DNA from 3 places in the Vibrio genomosp. F10 str. 9ZD137 genome. Region 2 is predicted to be linked to each of the others. Evidence: predicted binding sites of a transcription regulator. Region 2 holds the regulator's gene; each other region holds the start of a gene.
The links. The regulator PurR, encoded in region 2, represses purine synthesis genes. The targets are predictions, from matches to a motif close to TNANGNAAACGTTTNCNTNA.

Region 1 (4,241 bases), on a different contig from region 2:
TCCAGCAAATACTGATTAGCCAAACGCTATTGGCGATTGGAGTGAGATGGGCGAACGAACGGTTATAGGTGAAGGCGCAGATGTTGCCGATGCGGAAACGGTCTTAACTTTCGCCTTAGTTTTACGCATTGTGCTGTAGATGTTTTTCATTGCTTTCCAAGATACCTTGTCGCTCCCTCCACTCTATAGTTTTTGCTGAAAGTGCTATTTCTCTAATCTGTAAATCTAATTTTTCACACTATAGTTATTGGCATATGCCAATAATAAGGAATATACTGAATGCCTGATCACCAATAACACGGAGTTACCATGTTATACGCAGTACCTTGTCTTAATCTTCATGTCGGCAACCATTTTGCTCGTTCACCACAAATAGCGATTGTGGATGACCAACGACAAATAAAGCAGGTTGTTCCTTTGGTTGAATCCGACTCGTCTTGTAATAAAAAGAAGCAATGGATTTCAGTGATCCACTCTTACGGCGTGCAAGCCGTTGTCGTCCGCCACATAGGAAAAAGGATGCTGGCGCACTTGTTTAAAAACGATATTAAAGTGTTAGCCTCGATAGGAAAGGTTGAAATTGGAGCATTAGATTTTGATCACCTACAAGAAGTGACCGATTTGGATTACGGTCGAGAGCCTCGCAATCATGGGTGCGGTAAGAAAGAGCGTAGGAGAGACGGCGCGATTTTCATGTCACAGCCCAATAAGTTAGGGGCTATTCGAGGGTTCCGTAAATGACATTCCTACTAACATTATTGGGCTTTGTTGGAATCGTTGCGTTGATGGCGATCGGTGTGATTTTTTCACGCCAGCCAATCATAGGCAGCTGCGGCGGGCTAGCGCAGATAGATATTGAGCGTGAATGCAATTGCAAAGATGTGTGTGAGGAACATAGCCGTAAGCTGTATCAGATCTCAGAACCCTCAAGCTAGAGATCTCAAACAAGCCGCCATATAGCGAAGTGAATAGCTAAGTAAATAGCTAAATAAATAACTAAATAGATAAATAGATAAATAGATAAATAGCTAAATAGCTAAATCAGACAGTTCAATCGCTCAGTGGCTAGCTCGGTATCTAGCAGTGAGAGTGATCTCTATAGTTAAGGCTAGGGTGTCAGTTAAGAGTTTTGAATGACTAACGCGTGGCCGTTGACGATGCATTTAGCAACCTTGGCTCGTGCACGTTTAATGATGTTACCGAACGTTTGGCGAGACACCTGCATCTGCTCGGCGGCTTCAAGCTGGCTTAGGCCTTCTTGATCAGCCAAGCGCAGAGCTTCCAACTCTTCTAATAGCAGCTCTTCTTGATGAAGCTCGTCCATAGGAACGCCATTAGGCTTGAAACAAGAGTAAGCAGCACGGGTACACAACTGTCGGTGTTTTTTGGGTCGAGCCATATCAATCTCTAGGAATCTAAGGGTAAAAGGGATAAGGGTAAGTATGAAAGTTTTCATTCCTCACAACCATAGGCGCTGCAAAGTATGCAGCCAAGGCTTCTTTTCAGACAGCCCGATTTGTTTTGAAGCTGTTAGCGAGCACGAGACCTTAGTTAAGCATGAAGCCTTAGCTAAGATTGTACCAACAGATAAAGCTGAGGGCTATGATGGCATTATGCAGGGCGGCATTGTTACCGCGTTACACGATGCAACCATGCTGCATTGTTTGTTCCAAAATAATATCACGGCCATGACGGTCAGCATAACGTCTCGTTTCCACCATCCAATTTTGATCGGTCAAGAGTTAGAGATCCGTGCTCAATGGGTCAAAAGCAGCCGTAACATTTACTTCTTAGAAAGCCAAATTACTCAATGCGGTAAGTTATGTTCATCGGCAAAAAGTCAGTTTATGTCATCGCACTGATTCTTCAATCTAAAGAAATCGTCCTACTTCATTTGAGTGGGGTCTAGAGAAGGAGGCTGAACGGTTCAACTCAAGCAGTTAAGCCCGTTAAGCAGGGGGCGTGGCTCAGTAGAAGGCGAATTTCTAAAGACACAAAACTCTCGACAACTCTGGTTAAAGCGTTGCAGAAGGTAAGATAAGTTTGTGTAGCATTGGGGGGCTTTTTACAATCTGAAACTTGTTGATTATTAAAGGGTTAGTAATGAAATAAGCGCCCTAGTGTTTGGGTGGTTTTGTCCTTAATTTGAGAATTCTCTGAACAAACTTCAAAAAAAATCCACCCAAATATAATGGTCATTAATGTTGTTGGTTATCTATATGTTGGTTGTTTGTGCTTTAAAGTTTGTTTCTATTTTATTTTATTGGGTTTTTATTTTTATTTGTGTGTTTATTGATTCTATTTATATTTATTGATAGTTCCATACACTTAGAAAAAAGTTGGCGAAAATCAGAAGCTTGGCATACACTTTCCAAGGTAAAGCCGATATGTTGTTGATTGGCTAGGCAAAATGCTTTGGCGCTGCCATCTGGCAGTAATGTTAAACATAGCTTTAAGGGGAGTTTTATGGCGCTCACAAAGGCCGATCTGGCTGAGAACCTGTTTGAAAAACTTGGATACAGTAAACGGGATGCCAAGGAAACGGTTGAAGTATTTTTCGAAGAAATTCGAAAATCACTTGAAAGTGGCGAGCAGGTAAAGCTGTCTGGTTTTGGTAACTTTGACCTTCGAGAGAAAAGCGAACGCCCAGGTCGAAACCCTAAAACTGGCGAAGACATTCCTATCTCTGCTCGACGTGTTGTTACATTCCGCCCGGGACAAAAACTAAAAGCCCGCGTAGAGAATATCAAAGTTGACAAATAGCTGATCGATTGAGACCACGCCTAGCGTGGTCTTTTTATATCTGGCTTACGGCAACGAACAAAGATCCTTTAGGCTCCATCAATCGATGAAGTTGCAAGCACTCATGCTCGTTGAACTTTCAAGTCTTTTGGCTTTTTCTCTCTTCTTATCTTCTTATCTTCTTTTTTTCGCTTATAGCATCATTCAAGCGTGAACGTTTATGCATTGTGATTCTTTAAATCGATTAGCGAAAAAGGTACGGGAACAGTTGCTGTTTTTCTTCCTGCGATAAAGACTCAACACGAGCAATATTGTTATCGGGTATGGCTTCAGGATCTGGATAGTGTTTGAGCACCTTTTCCATCGACTCTTCACGGATTAAATGAATGGTTGGGTAAGGAGAGCGATTAGTCAGATTCTCGGTATCGTCGGGTTGGGTCCCGTGAAAGTAATAGTCTGGATGAAATGTCGCGACTTGGTAAATGCCTTCATAGTCTTGCTGTTTGATTAGCCCATCAACCCAGTCGAGAAAAAAGTTGTAATCCATGAAATCCTGAAGCATATCTGGAATTACAACCAAGGTTGTTTCAAGCTCTTTGGCATCTTTACTGTCGAGAATCTGAAATTCTTCCAAGATACATTCTAGCAGTGCTTCTTCCGTCGTGGCGTCGGTGACTGCAATTTTAATCTGCTTATTCTTGTTCGGCTTGTGTGCGAAAGGACACAGGTTAAGACCAACGATGACGTCTTCTAACCATTGCTGAGTCTGTTTTTCTGCGAGTTGATAGTTGTCCATAGGGTTATCTTTACTTAAACCGTTTCTGCGGGAGTCAGCACAGTGCCTCTCCAGATAATAGAACGAGTAGAATACCAGAAATGACGCTTTGAATGAGTAAAATTGGTGATTGTTTTATTTCTCAAAATCGCTTCTTCCATTACTCATTTAACGGCTGTTCGACTGGCAGATTAAGTAGCGTTTATCTGTGAGTTGGGTGAGGGTCAGCTAACGTCCGAGACGGTACCGTTTGTCGATAGAGTGCATAGCAAAGAGCAAACAAACCAATATAGAGAACCATGCCACCCATGGTGACACTCAACCATCCCCCGTGTTGCCAGCAATAGATTAGAAAGAAACCCCCTAGACTTCCACCCACATAGTAGTGAACAAGGTACAGTGCGGTTGCCGTTGCTTTCGCGTGTACGGCCTTTTGGCTAATCCATGAATACGCTAAGGTATGGGTAAAAAAAGCACCAAAACTCACCAGTAATAACCCAATGACCATCATGGATAAGCGATCAACCAGTGCCACCCACATCCCCAACATGCTGATGATGCTTCCTGTTACCATCCCAGAAATAGGCTGTTTATGTTGAGCCCATTTCCCGGTTAATTTCGAGCTAAGAGTTCCGGCCAAGTAACACAGAAAAATCAAAGAGGCAGCGCCAATCGGTAGGTAATGTGGGGCACTGACTAAGCGAAAGCCCATGACGGAATACAG
Region 2 (6,951 bases):
CTTTTGCCAGGTTTTCTGGCATGTATTCATTAATATCGGTCGATGACATTTGCTTGTACCTTTGCACCAAAATCATTAATTGCTTGCCAATTAGGTTGAATCGCTCGGTAGTCTGATTCCGAATACCCTAATCGAACGGCTTGATCAATAATCATTCTGGCTAAATCAAAATGATGAGTCTGTGGATGAGTGAATAGATAGTCGCGCAGCACCTGACTTAGATCGATATGGCTGCCCTGTTCTTTATGCTGCTTGAGCATCGAACTGATTTTGGTTGATAACTCTGTATTCACTCGTTGAATTTCTTCATACTCAACGTCAAGTGGAACTTGCCCTGTGACTTCATCATCACGAAGAACAAGGGCTTCATCTCGTAAGTCACTTAATCGTTCCGCATCTGCATAAGTCAGATACCATGGAGTATCAAAATAATCGGTAACCGATTGACGTAGGCGTTGACTGAACGCACGGTTTTGATCCATGTCTATCGCAGTACGAATGAATTTGTGCACATGGCGATCGTACCCTATCCAAAGGTCGATAGCCTGCTGACCCCAGCTGATGATTCGATCTAATTTAGTTTGTAAACTGAACAAGGCTTCTTCAATTTCTTCAAAGGTAGGATCACCATAAACCAACCCTTGAATATCGAGAATTTGGGTTTGCAGTTCATCACCAGCGGCTTGCAAGGTATCTTGCAGTTCTTTTAATGTCGACGACGTTTCTGACAGTAAAGATTCGCAATTATTAATGGCTTCTCGCCAGTCTTTATTCAATAGCTCTGCTATTTGAAGCTTTACGTTCTGCTGCTGTTCATCCATCACTCGTTGATTGAGATCTATTTGGTCAAATATTTCACCCACCGAGTATTTCAAAACGCCATACACTCGCTTTTTCCAGTGCGTCGCATCGCCACCTTGGTGGGCTGACTTAGACGCTTTCGCCATTTCATCAGCAGCCATAGAAAGCTGAATCGATAGTTTCAACTTAGAAAATTCTCGGTGACGCAGGTAGTAATCGGTGATGCCGATAGCAAGCGATGATAATCGGTATATACTCGCCCCATCCGTCACTTCACTGGTGAAACGGCTGATTAAACGTTGCTTGACCAATTCATTGATCGCGTTATTCGCGCGAAACGCGGAGGCTTCTCCGGTACTTTCAAACATCCGAGTGACGATGGTAAAAGCATCATGCAACTCACCTTCACCCAGTTCTTCATCAAACCTATTATCACTTAAAACCGCTAACGCTATTAAAAATGCGAGCCGTTCATTTGAGAGGTTTAATGAGAAATCGTGCTGCTTTACCCAACCAACCAATTCATCCACTGGCTGTTCAGCAACATTGAGAGTCATCTCACTCATGTCTATTCCTGATTTCTTTTTCTTTTTACCAACACATCAACACTTCAATGCATCGGCCTAATGGCAAGTACGGCTCTTATTCGACATGACTGTTTGTCTAGAATCAGTACTGCTTCTTATTATGGGTTGTTCCCTATCCTCGCTATACTCTATTCACCTTTAAGTGAATAAATGTCTAACGAGTGTCGTAGTATTTTCTCCTAACGAGCCCGTTTTAATAGAATCGCTAAGTGCTTTCTGTAACAAAGACCCATGTTCAAACCGTGTAAAAATAACCGAAGGTCTTCCCAAACAATGACTTGGCGTGCCTAGGCTTTACTCAAACCATCCATGTTTTTTACAAATTTGTGGGCGATATCGTCGAAATCACGGCGTTCGCTTACAACAGTTGGGTTATGATAAAGAATTGTCCCGCTATTCTGTCATAGGAATGGTAGGAATAGAGAAGGATTCTCCTATTTTTATTATCAAGTGGTGTTTTTTCGGACTATTTTTGTATGTTTGAGCTGAAAAAGATTGTTTCTTCATTGTTGATGCCTTTACCTGCAATGCTCATTGTTGGTTTTTTAGGCTTGATGCTTATTATGTTTACCGCTAAACGAAAGACAGGATGTTTTGTCGTATTGTTTTCTCTTTGCGGTATTTTCCTCATTGCTTTCCAACCTATCTCTACGCGCCTTCTAATGCCAATGGAGCGGACTTACTCTGCCTTTTTACCCATCGATGAATCTATCGATTACGTGATGGTTCTAGGCAGTGGGCATGTGGTCGATGATCAAATCCCACCCACCTCTGAACTCAGTCGCACTGCGTTGATGAGACTGAGTGAAGGGATTCGAATCTCTCGTATGTACCCGGGTTCTAAACTGATTCTCTCAGGTTACGCTGGAGGTTCTGAATTTAGTAACGCGCGAATGATGGCGAAAGTTGCACTCGCGTTAGGGGTGTCCAAGTCTGATATTATCTTGCTGGAAACAGCCAAAGATACGTGGGAAGAAGCGCGACAAGCCGCGGCGTTTGTCGGTCAGAAAAAACTGATACTCGTTACATCGGCAAGTCATATGCAGCGCTCACTAAACGAGTTTCACTCCGCTGGAATTAAACCAGTTCCTGCGCCAACTAACTACTTGGCCCACCAAAATATTAATCAGCCTTGGGAAAAATACACACCAAGAGCACGCTACCTAGAGCAAACAGAACGATATTGGCACGAAACCTTAGGGATGATCTGGCAAACATTACGTGATAAAGCCGCCAATTACGAAGAGAACGTTTTGGAAGTAGAAGACAATACGCTTTAGGCGTCATCTCTAAAACGGTTAAATTTATGAATCTCCGAGATAGATCGCTCCCATATTAAAAGCCCGAAGTCATAAAGTTCGGGCTGTTTTGTCTATCCTATGAATAAATACCGTGATTGTGGGAACACAATCTTTTACGAATGCTAGGTTTAGTCTCCGGCAAACATATACCCCTCGCCATGGACAGTGACAAAAATTTGGGGGTTCTTTGCGTCGTATTCCATTTTCGCTCTCATGCGTCTGATCAACACATCAATAGTACGATCGTTTGGCGCATCAACGCGGTGACTGATCATGTTGAGTATACGTTCTCGGCTTAGCACTTGGTTAGGGTACGATGATAACGCAACAAGCAATTCGTATTCGGCTTTGGTCAGTTTAACCGGAACACCATCACGACTAAGTGCTCTGCGCTGAATATCAAACGTCCAATCACTAAAGTGAACCAATTTCTCGTTGGCGTCTTTTACCGCAGGGAGAGAAGAGGCATTCTTTGCTGTTGAGATCCGCCACAATAAATTTTTCACTCGAACCAGCAGTTCACGTAATTCAAAGGGTTTGGTGACGTAATCATCCGCGCCCATTTCTAAGCCAACAATCTTATCAATGCTGTCGGTTCGCCCGGTTACCAAAATAATACCCATGTCCGACTGACTTCGCAGTTCTCGTGTCAACATCAGGCCATCAGAGCCTGGAAGGTTAATGTCAAGCATGACCAAATCGACAGAGGACATGTTCAATATTTCATGCATCTGTTCACCGCTTTGAGCTTCACTCACCGTATAGCCTTCATTCTGAAAGTAGCCGACCAGCTTACTGCGTGTGACAGCATCGTCTTCGACGACCAGTATATGATAAGTCATTTAACCCACTTATTTTTATTCATTGGAATGATTTTGCTAGAGCCATTCTATTCATAATTCATCACAATTCTAGCTCATCCGGTTAAGTTTGGACAAATCTTGCAAGTTTATTGATTCAAAACAAGATAGCTGAATCTGTTCATAATTCGACATAATTTCACAATTTTTATCATACTCTTAAGTAACCCTGTTCATTTTTATTCGTTAAACTAGAAAGATTATTTCTGTTAAGGCTAATGACAATGCAAGAAACAAAAGCATTCAACGAAAAACGTGCTGAAATCTACTGGTGGCTATCTAGTCTATTCGCCAAAGAACTCACAGAACCGGATGTCGAACAGTACCAGTCGGCTCAGATTAGAGCTTTCCTTACTGGTTTGGGAGAGAACCCATCATTAAAGCCTGCGATTGATAAACTCGTTGATGCACTGAATCGACTGCAAGATAGAGAAGATGCACAACTTGAGTTATCTGCTGACTTTTGTGACCTATTTTTAAAGTCAGAGAAAGATTCGGCTCTGCCATACGCGTCAATTTATATTGGCGAGGCTGGAATACTCAACGATACCCCTGCAAAGGAAATGGCGGATCTGATGGCGAAGCATAATGTGGCAGTTCATGAAACCCTCAATGAACCGGCTGATCATATCGCTATTGAGCTCGATTTTTTAGGTCACCTGATTATCCGTTCCAATGAAGTTGAAATAGAAAAGCACCTTGACCAAGCGCTGATTGAGCAAGAACAGTTTATCTCAACCTACTTGTTATCTTGGGTCCCGCAATTCACCCATAAATGTCAGCAATTGGATGATTTCGGTTTCTATGCTGCAGTATCTGAATTGATGAGTGCTTTTCTGGAACTCGATTACCAGTACTTAACTGGCGAGTAAAAACTCGATATAAACACCATGATATTGTCTAATTGTCGTTTTAGATCACGCGAATATGACCGCTTTTCATTGCTTGTCCTTCACATGACGTCTAAAATTGAAATAATAACGACAAAAGAATGACTAACTAACCGCTATTATTGGCGGTTTTTGTGTTTTTACTCATAATAAGATGTTTTTGCTCATGTAAGCACTGAAACGCTTTGTTAGTGAATGGAATTGCAACTGCAATTAACAGGAAAAGAATTATGGCCACAATTAAAGATGTTGCTCGCTTAGCTGGCGTATCAACGACCACTGTTTCTCACGTTATCAATAAAACGCGATTCGTGGCAGAAACGACACAAGAAAAAGTGAATAAAGCCGTTGAAGAGCTCAACTACGCGCCAAGTGCCGTTGCCCGCAGCTTAAAATGCAACACAACACGAACTATTGGCATGCTGGTCACTCAGTCTACTAATCTTTTCTTTTCTGAAGTCATTGACGGTGTTGAAAGCTATTGTTATCGCCAAGGCTACACGCTGATTCTTTGTAACACCGGCGGTATCTATGAAAAACAGCGTGACTATATTCGCATGCTGGCCGAGAAACGAGTGGATGGCATTCTGGTCATGTGTTCTGACCTTACTGAAGAACTTCGAGAAATGCTTGATCGTCACTCAACCATTCCAAAGGTTGTCATGGATTGGGGCCCAGAAAGCTCCCAGGCTGATAAAATAATCGATAATTCAGAAGAAGGTGGTTATCTCGCCACAAAATACCTGATTGATAAAGGCCATAAAGATATTGCCTGTCTAAGCGGGCATTTTGAAAAAGCAGCATGCCAAGAGCGCATTTTAGGCTTTAAGCGAGCATTGACAGAAGCCAACCTAAAAATCGATGAAGATTGGATCTTAGAAGGTAACTTTGAGTGTGATACCGCAGTCTTAGCAGCAGACCAAATTGCGGCGATGGACAACAAACCAACGGCCATTTTCTGTTTCAACGACACGATGGCTCTCGGTTTAATCAGTCGCTTGGGGCAAAAAGGGATTAACGTTCCTAACGATATCTCTGTCATTGGTTATGACAATATTGAGCTTGCTGAGTACTTTTCTCCTCCACTAACGACCGTACACCAACCCAAACGTCGTGTAGGTAAAAATGCATTTGAAATTTTGCTTGAGAGAATCAAAGATAAAGATCACGAAAAGCGCATATTTGAGATGCACCCTGAAATCGTAGAACGAAACACCGTAAAGGATCTCAATAAGTAGTTTGCTTTGACCGGCTTTTCTTTACTTGCTAATTATATGTTATAGTTTAGACTCAATATTGAGATGAATTTGTTGGATGAACATCACACTAACCAGGCGGTTTTGTGATTCTCATTCAAATTGATCAAAGCTTTATTTTCAGTCACGCACAGGGCAAACCACTTGAAAAGGTGGGACGCAAAGCCTCCGGCCTAAACCAAACATTCTGTTTATCACAGGAGTTGGTAGGTAGCGGGGTTACCGATGGCAAGCAATGCAAACATAAAATTTACCCGTAAATGACACAGTTTCTGCATATTTTGCTAACCTCTCGGACCTGATTTGGTGGCGTATTTAACATACACCGAGAACATACAGCATGGATAAACCAATACTAAAAGACTCAATGAGGCTGTTTGAACAGCTTGGACGAGTAAAGTCTCGTTCAATGTTTGGCGGTTTCGGTATTTTTGTTGAAGACACAATGTTTGCACTTGTTGTAAATGACAAACTTCACATAAGAGCCGATAGCATTGCCGTTAAAAAGTTCAAGCAGCAAGGCTATATGCCATATGTCTATAAAAAGCGCGGACACCCTGTCGTAACAAAATATTATGCGTTACCTGATGATTGGATGTCAGATTCAGCAACCACTCTCGCTGAAGCGAAAAACTCATTAGAGATTGCAAAGAAAGAGAAAGAAAGCCAAGCATCTGCAAAACCGGATCGCCTTAAGGATTTACCAAATCTTAGGTTGGCAACGGAAAGAATGCTGAAAAAAGCGGGTATTGATTCTGTAGCAACTCTTGAGGAACAAGGCTCTGTAGCCGCTTATAAGGCCATTCAGCAATCTCACCCATCAGATGTGGGGCTGGAGCTTCTTTGGGCGCTAGAAGGCGCCATTAAGGGGACTCACTGGTCTGTTATTCCCCAAGAGAGACGGGAAGAACTCGCGAATCGATTAAGATAACTCAAAAAAGCCAACATTCATATGTTGGTTTTTTTATGCCTCGTTATCAGCATCAAAGCTTGAATCTTTTTATTCTATTGCTACTTGAAATTTTTTCACCCTAATACGGTTCTCTATAAACACATCAACTTACTGGTTCTCTAACTATGAATAAAAAAATACTCTTTGCCATTTTTCTGATAGGCACCATTTTGTTTCTAACGATAAACTACGGGCACCTTTTGACTTTAGAGAATGCAAAGTCACAGCAAGAATCATTGAGTAATATTATTGAATCCAACTTTGTAATCGCAGCGCTAAGTTACTTTGTGATTTATATCGTTGT
Region 3 (6,951 bases), on a different contig from region 2:
GCTTAAACAATGTATTCCCAACACATCGCTCAAGTGCGGAGCGCATAATAGCAAACTCGCTCATGCTGTAAAGATTTTTCTTGTGATTTTGAATCAAATGCTGACTTTTTGGGCAAAGGCGTTGGTTTTTATACAAATAGGCTAAATGCCGGAACCACTATGCCAGCATAAACAAAAGAAAGTTCGAATATTATTGAAATAATTTACACTCATTGACGTTACTGTGCGTATCAATAGATATACTACAGCCAGTCAACAAAATTCAGCGAAGTACTATGAAAAATACAATAATATTCAGCGTCATAATGTCTATTTTCGTTTCTGCAACGGCTTATGCTAAAGGCCCTCGTACGGCTCCTTCGGTATCTGTCATCACTGAGTCAGTTCAAATTCACCATGTGTCTCAATCTTTGTCTCTTGTTGGTAAAATTGAATCCGATCAGTCGGTGGTCATTTCTTCGGAAGTCGCGGGAAAGGTCGATACGATCGCCGTGAAAGCGAACCAGAAAGTGACTAAAAATCAAATATTAGTCAAACTCGATGACGATAAAGCGATTGCATCTGTCGCAGAGGCCAAAGCTTATTTGCGGGATGAAAAACGTAAACTAACAGAATATGAGCGCTTGGCGAAACGCAATGCAATCACGCAAACGGAAATTGACGCACAGAAAACCAGTGTTGATATTGCCCAGGCTCGTTTAGATGCCGCTAATGCCAATTTACGCGATTTACACATCTCTGCGCCATTTGAAGGTACGGTAGGCTTTATTGACTTCAGTCGCGGCGAATTGGTGAGCGCAGGGAGTGAGTTGCTGACTCTCGATGATTTGTCTTTAATGAGATTGGATTTGCAAGTACCAGAGCACTATTTGTCACGATTATCGATTGGGATGGACGTGGTTGCAACGACTAGCGCTTGGGGCAGTGAACGTCAATTTAAAGGCGAAGTGGTTGGCATTGATTCCCGTATTAACCAAGAAACACTCAACCTACGGGTGCGTATCCACTTTGATAATACTGACATGAAATTGAAACCGGGCATGCTCGTATCGGCCGATATGGCTTTTCCAGAGATTGAAGCGCCGATTATTCCGGTTCAAGCACTGCAATACTCGGGAACTAAACGATTTGTTTATGTTGTGAACGATGACAATATCGCTAAAAAAACAGAAGTTATTTTAGGCGCTCGTATTGAGAACTTGGTGGTGATTGAGAAAGGGTTAGAGATAGGCCAGAAAATCGTTGTTCAGGGCATCGTTAATATGAGAGATGGCGTCTCGGTATCCGAATTGGGCGCTGATGGAAAAGCGAAGCAGAAGGAAACGAACTAATGTGGTTATCCGATGTATCGGTTAAACGACCGGTTTCTGCCATTGTACTTAGCTTACTATTGTGTGTCTTTGGTATTGTTTCGTTTAGTAAGCTTGCTGTTCGTGAGATGCCTGATATTGAAAGCCCTGTGGTATCCATATCAACTCGATATGAGGGGGCATCTGCAACCATTATCGAAAGCCAGATTACGTCCGCTCTTGAAGATCAGCTCTCTGGTATCAGTGGGATTGATGAAATTGAATCTACGACACGAAACGGCAGTTCGCGGATCACGATTACTTTTGATTTAGGTTATGACTTAAACACGGGGGTGAGTGATGTTCGCGATGCGGTTGCTCGAGCGCAGCGTTCTTTGCCGGATGAGGCGGATGATCCTATCGTCTTCAAGAACAATGGTTCTGGAGAAGCCTCTTTATACATCAACCTTAGTTCTTCAGAAATGGACAGAACACAGCTCACTGACTACATCGAACGTGTGCTGTTAGACCGTTTCAGTTTGATCAGTGGCGTCAGTTCAGTGGATGTGTCGGGTGGCCTCTACAAAGTCATGTATGTGAAGCTTAAGCCTGAACTCATGGCTGGGCGTGGCGTGACGACGTCAGATATTACCCAGGCATTAAAACAAGAAAACTTAGAAAGCCCGGGTGGAGAAGTGCGTAATGATTCGATTGTTATGTCCGTCCGGACTGCTCGAAGCTACAACTCTGCTGAAGATTTTGATTATCTCGTCGTAAAACGTGCCAGTGACAACACGCCTATTTACTTGAAAGACGTCGCCGATGTTTATGTTGGCGCTCAGAATGAAAGTTCCACGTTTAAAAGTGATGGGGTGGTCAACGTGAGTATGGGTATTATCCCTCAATCGGATGCAAACCCGCTCGATGTCGCTGATCTTGTGCATAAGCAAGTGGATGATATACAGCAGTTTTTGCCAGAAGGCACTCGTCTTGCTATTGATTATGACTCGACCGTGTTTATTGAGCGTTCCATTTCTGAAGTTTACAGTACGCTCTTTATTACAGGTGGGTTGGTTATTCTGGTGCTGTACATATTTATAGGCCAGGCCAGAGCCACGCTTATTCCCGCAGTGACGGTGCCGGTTTCGTTGATCTCATCATTTATTGCCGCTCATTATTTTGGTTTTTCAATTAACCTGATTACGTTGATGGCGTTGATTTTATCGATAGGCCTAGTCGTGGATGATGCGATCGTGGTGGTGGAAAACATCTTTCACCATATCGAGAAAGGTGAAAAACCGTTATTAGCGGCTTACAAAGGAACCAGAGAGGTTGGTTTTGCCGTTGTGGCGACAACGTTAGTGCTTGTTATGGTCTTCTTACCCATTTCTTTTATGGATGGAATGGTCGGGCTTTTGTTTACCGAGTTCTCGGTATTATTAGCCATGTCTGTCATTTTCTCATCGTTGGTGGCGCTGACTTTAACCCCGGTTCTAGGCAGTAAAATTCTCAAAGCCAATGTCAAACCGAATCGATTCAACCGTTTTATCGATAGATTGTTTACTAAGTTAGAGAACGGTTATCGCCGAGTATTAACGTTGGCGCTTAAGTGGAAGTTTGCGGCGCCTCTGGTCATCATGGCGTGTATTGGTGGCAGTTACGGTTTAATGCAACAAATTCCGGCACAGCTCACTCCATCAGAAGACCGTGGTGTTATCTTTGCCTTTGTGCGCGGTGCGGATGCAACGAGTTATAACCGAATGTCAGCCAACATGGACATTGTGGAAGAACGATTATTGCCACTTTTAGGACAAGGCTTTCTTAAATCTTTCAGTATCCAATCCCCAGCGTTTGGTGGTAATGCCGGTGACCAAACGGGCTTTGTTATCATGATTTTGGATGACTGGAACGAGCGCGATATTACCGCTCAAAATGCCCTTGGTGAAGTTAGGAAAGCACTTACAGGTATTCCCGACGTACGTGTATTCCCATTCATGCCCGGTTTTAGAGGGGGATCCAGTGAGCCAGTGCAGTTTGTCTTAGGCGGAACCGATTACCCTGAATTGATGGAGTGGGCCGAGCGATTAAAAGTCGAGGCTGAAAACTCCCCGTTAATGGAAGGGGCAGAGATTAACTATTCAGAGAAAACGCCGGAGCTTGTCGTCACGATTGATCGTCAACGAGCGGCTGAACTAGGGATCAGTGTGTCGGATATTTCGGATACGCTTGAAGTGATGTTGGGCGGTAAAACGGAAACCACGTTTGTTGAACGAGGCGAAGAGTATGACGTTTACCTTCGTGGTGATGAAAACAGCTTCAACAATGCTTCCGATTTGAGTCAAATCTACATGCGAACCGTGTCGGGTGAATTAGTGACGCTTGATGCGGTGACAAGCATTGAAGAAGTTGCGTCATCGATTCGTCTTGCTCACTACAATAAACAGAAATCGATTACCGTGACCGCAAACTTGGCTGGTGACTCGACGTTGGGCGATGCGCTCGATTTCTTAGATTCAAAAGCGATCGAACTGCTGCCGAACGAAATATCGGTGAGCTATTCTGGCGAATCGAAAGATTACAAAGAAAATCAATCGAGTATTTTGATTGTCTTTGCATTGGCTTTGCTGGTGGCCTATCTAGTGTTAGCCGCTCAATTTGAAAGCTTTATTAACCCATTAGTGGTGATGTTCACGGTGCCAATGGGGGTATTCGGTGGGTTCCTCGGTATGTACTTTATGGGACAGGGTCTGAATATATATAGCCAGATCGGTATGATTATGTTGATTGGTATGGTGACGAAAAATGGTATTTTGATCGTTGAATTTACCAACCAGTTGCGTGACCGAGGTATCGAGTTCCAACAAGCCATCGTCGATGCATCCGCAAGGCGGTTAAGACCCATCATGATGACGGCATTTACCACATTGGCGGGTGCCATTCCATTGATAACGTCAACAGGTGCAGGCTATGAAAGCCGAGTGGCGGTAGGTACGGTGATCTTCTTTGGTATGGGGTTTGCAACCCTGGTGACCCTGTTTGTTATTCCTGCTATGTATCGATTGATCTCTATTACGACGCACTCTCCAGGCCATGTTGAGGCGGAATTAAATAAAGAACTGCAACATGATGTTAAAACGAGAAGTGTGCATTAATGACACATTGAATTGAATGTTACAAACAGAAAGGGCTCGCCAGTGTGCGAGCCCTTTTTATGCTTGGAATAACTAGCCGTAAGTGACGGTATAACGAGTCGGCTTGTGATTCATGGCCAGAACCACATTGAGCGCGACGGTTCCAAGTAAAGACAAACCAATAACCTGTGGAGACACAAAAAAGAAAGAAGCGAACAAAATCGCCACATCAATAAGCATTTGAGTTTTTCCCACTGATATTCCAAATCGATCTTGGATCACTAAGCATAGAACGTTAAAGCCTCCGAGGCTAGAACGATGTCGAAATAGGATCAGCATTCCCAATCCCATTAACAATCCGCCAGCGATAGCGCAATAAATGTCATTGACGGTATCAAGGGTAATCACTAGGTATAAGTGATCGGCGAAAACAGAGACTAACGCACCGGAAATAGCACTATTTATGGCAAAGCGTTTGCCAAATCGCTGCCAGGCAAGTAAATAAAATGGGCAGTTAATAAGAAAATACAGAGTACCAAAAGACACTGAGACAATTTGGCTTAACAGCAGGGCTAATCCCGTTGTTCCGCCTGTGAGCAAATGCGCGGATTGAAGAAAGAATACCCCTTGAGCGACTAAGAAAGTCCCGGTTAAAATTGCAATCCAATCTTCTTTACTTGAGTGTTTTTCCATCAACTTGATTTTCTTCTAGAGACTATTGGGGCGAATAGTAGAGAAAAGATGATCTTTTCGGTAGCTAGAGAGATAAAATTAGGGTAAACCTATGTAATTATCGTTTTACAGGGTGTAAAGCGAAAACTTGACAGTAAGCCGCTTGTGGGTGATTAAGGTACGACAAGCATTATAAAGCTTATAAGTCATTATGAATAAACTGCATGATAAAAAGTGATTTTGCTCTTTATGATACAGATCAAATTATGTAGAATGCTTTTCATAAATTCGACCTACGTAAACGTTTGCGTACGGTTGTTGTGTGGTTTTTTTGAAACTTTCAGTACAATCTGAGTCAGGAGATACAGATGCTAACACGTGACATGAACATTGCAGATTATGATGCAGACCTATTTGAAGCGATCCAAGAGGAAACGGTTCGCCAAGAAGAACATATTGAGCTTATCGCTTCTGAAAACTACACAAGCCCACGTGTAATGGAAGCTCAAGGCTCTCAGTTAACGAACAAATATGCAGAAGGTTACCCTGGTAAGCGTTACTACGGTGGCTGTGAGTTCGTTGATAAGGTTGAAACATTGGCAATTGAGCGTGCATGTGAACTGTTTGGCGCACAATACGCAAACGTACAGCCACACTCAGGTTCTCAAGCAAATAACGCTGTCTACATGGCGCTACTAAACGCGGGTGATACTGTTCTTGGTATGAGCCTAGCGCACGGTGGTCACCTCACTCACGGTTCTCCTGTCAACTTCTCTGGTAAGCTTTACAACATCATCCCTTACGGTATCGATGAAGCAGGCCAAATCGATTACGAAGAGATGGAAGCGCTGGCTATCGAGCACAAGCCTAAGATGATCATCGGTGGTTTCTCAGCTTACTCTCAAGTTTGTGATTGGAAGCGTATGCGTGAAATCGCTGACAAAGTCGGTGCTTACTTCTTCGTCGATATGGCTCACGTTGCTGGTCTAATCGCTGCAGGCGTTTACCCGAACCCAGTTCCACACGCTCACGTTGTAACGACGACAACGCACAAAACGCTTGCGGGTCCTCGTGGCGGTCTTATCCTTTCTAACGAAGGCGAAGATCTTTACAAGAAACTAAACTCAGCAGTATTCCCAGGCGGCCAAGGTGGCCCTCTAATGCACGTTATCGCGGGTAAAGCAGTAGCGTTCAAAGAAGCGCTAGAGCCAGAGTTCAAAGAATACCAAGCTCGCGTAGTGGCTAACGCAAAAGCAATGGTTGCTGAGTTCCTAGCTCGCGGTTACAACATCGTTTCTGGTTCTACAGAGAACCACCTGTTCCTAGTTGACCTAATCGACAAAGACATCACAGGTAAAGAAGCCGATGCAGCACTAGGTGCAGCGAACATCACTGTGAATAAGAACTCAGTACCAAACGATCCACGTAGCCCGTTTGTTACGTCTGGTATCCGTATCGGTTCTCCTTCTATTACTCGTCGCGGTTTTTCAGAAGCCGACGCGAAAGAGCTAGCAGGTTGGATGTGTGACATCCTAGATAACATGGGTGATGAGTCTGTTATCGAAGCAACGAAAGCGAAAGTACTAGAGATCTGTAAGCGTCTACCGGTTTACGCTTAATTTTTCTGCCTTAACTGTTCTATTTCGGTGTTAAAGGTGCTCATTTACTAGCGTAAACTCCGCGCCTTTTCCTAGAACTAGAATCAGTTAAGTTTGAAAATAATAATGAAGAGCTTCCAATTTGGGGGCTCTTTTAGTTTCTGCGTAGAACGAAACTTAGAAACAAAAAGACCAGCTTGTTGAAGGGCTGGTCTTTTTAATATCGGTTATAGTCTAAAAGGTCGTCTTACTTTTTCGAAA

Region 1: the regulator PurR is predicted to act here: its motif matches at 2,329-2,348, upstream of ihfA (integration host factor subunit alpha).
Region 3: the regulator PurR is predicted to act here: its motif matches at 5,386-5,405, upstream of glyA (serine hydroxymethyltransferase).

Annotation. Positions count from the first base shown of each region.
Region 1 covers NZ_JBNGCJ010000791.1:193-4,433, reverse strand. Annotated here, with positions in the region: gene ACP45E_RS18370 (NifB/NifX family molybdenum-iron cluster-binding protein) at 310-741, shown strand; gene nqrM ((Na+)-NQR maturation NqrM) at 738-935, shown strand; gene ACP45E_RS18360 (DUF134 domain-containing protein) at 1,121-1,399, opposite strand; gene ACP45E_RS18355 (PaaI family thioesterase) at 1,443-1,862, shown strand; gene ihfA (integration host factor subunit alpha) at 2,467-2,763, shown strand; gene ACP45E_RS18345 (DUF1415 domain-containing protein) at 2,987-3,538, opposite strand; partial or broken gene ACP45E_RS18340 (MFS transporter) at 3,720-4,241, opposite strand, start outside.
Region 2 covers NZ_JBNGCJ010001040.1:1,131-8,081, forward strand. Annotated here, with positions in the region: gene mukE (chromosome partition protein MukE) at 1-49, opposite strand, end outside; gene mukF (chromosome partition protein MukF) at 30-1,367, opposite strand; gene elyC (envelope biogenesis factor ElyC) at 1,865-2,668, shown strand; gene torR (two-component system response regulator TorR) at 2,818-3,531, opposite strand; gene torD (molecular chaperone TorD) at 3,774-4,421, shown strand; gene purR (HTH-type transcriptional repressor PurR) at 4,670-5,677, shown strand; cyclic di-GMP riboswitch class I at 5,820-5,922, shown strand; gene ACP45E_RS22100 (TfoX/Sxy family DNA transformation protein) at 6,036-6,626, shown strand; gene ACP45E_RS22105 (TVP38/TMEM64 family protein) at 6,773-6,951, shown strand, end outside.
Region 3 covers NZ_JBNGCJ010000341.1:33-6,983, forward strand. Annotated here, with positions in the region: gene ACP45E_RS07240 (efflux RND transporter periplasmic adaptor subunit) at 276-1,331, shown strand; gene vexH (vibriobactin export RND transporter permease subunit VexH) at 1,331-4,441, shown strand; gene ACP45E_RS07250 (YitT family protein) at 4,514-5,113, opposite strand; gene glyA (serine hydroxymethyltransferase) at 5,461-6,711, shown strand; gene ACP45E_RS07260 (hypothetical protein) at 6,938-6,951, opposite strand, start outside.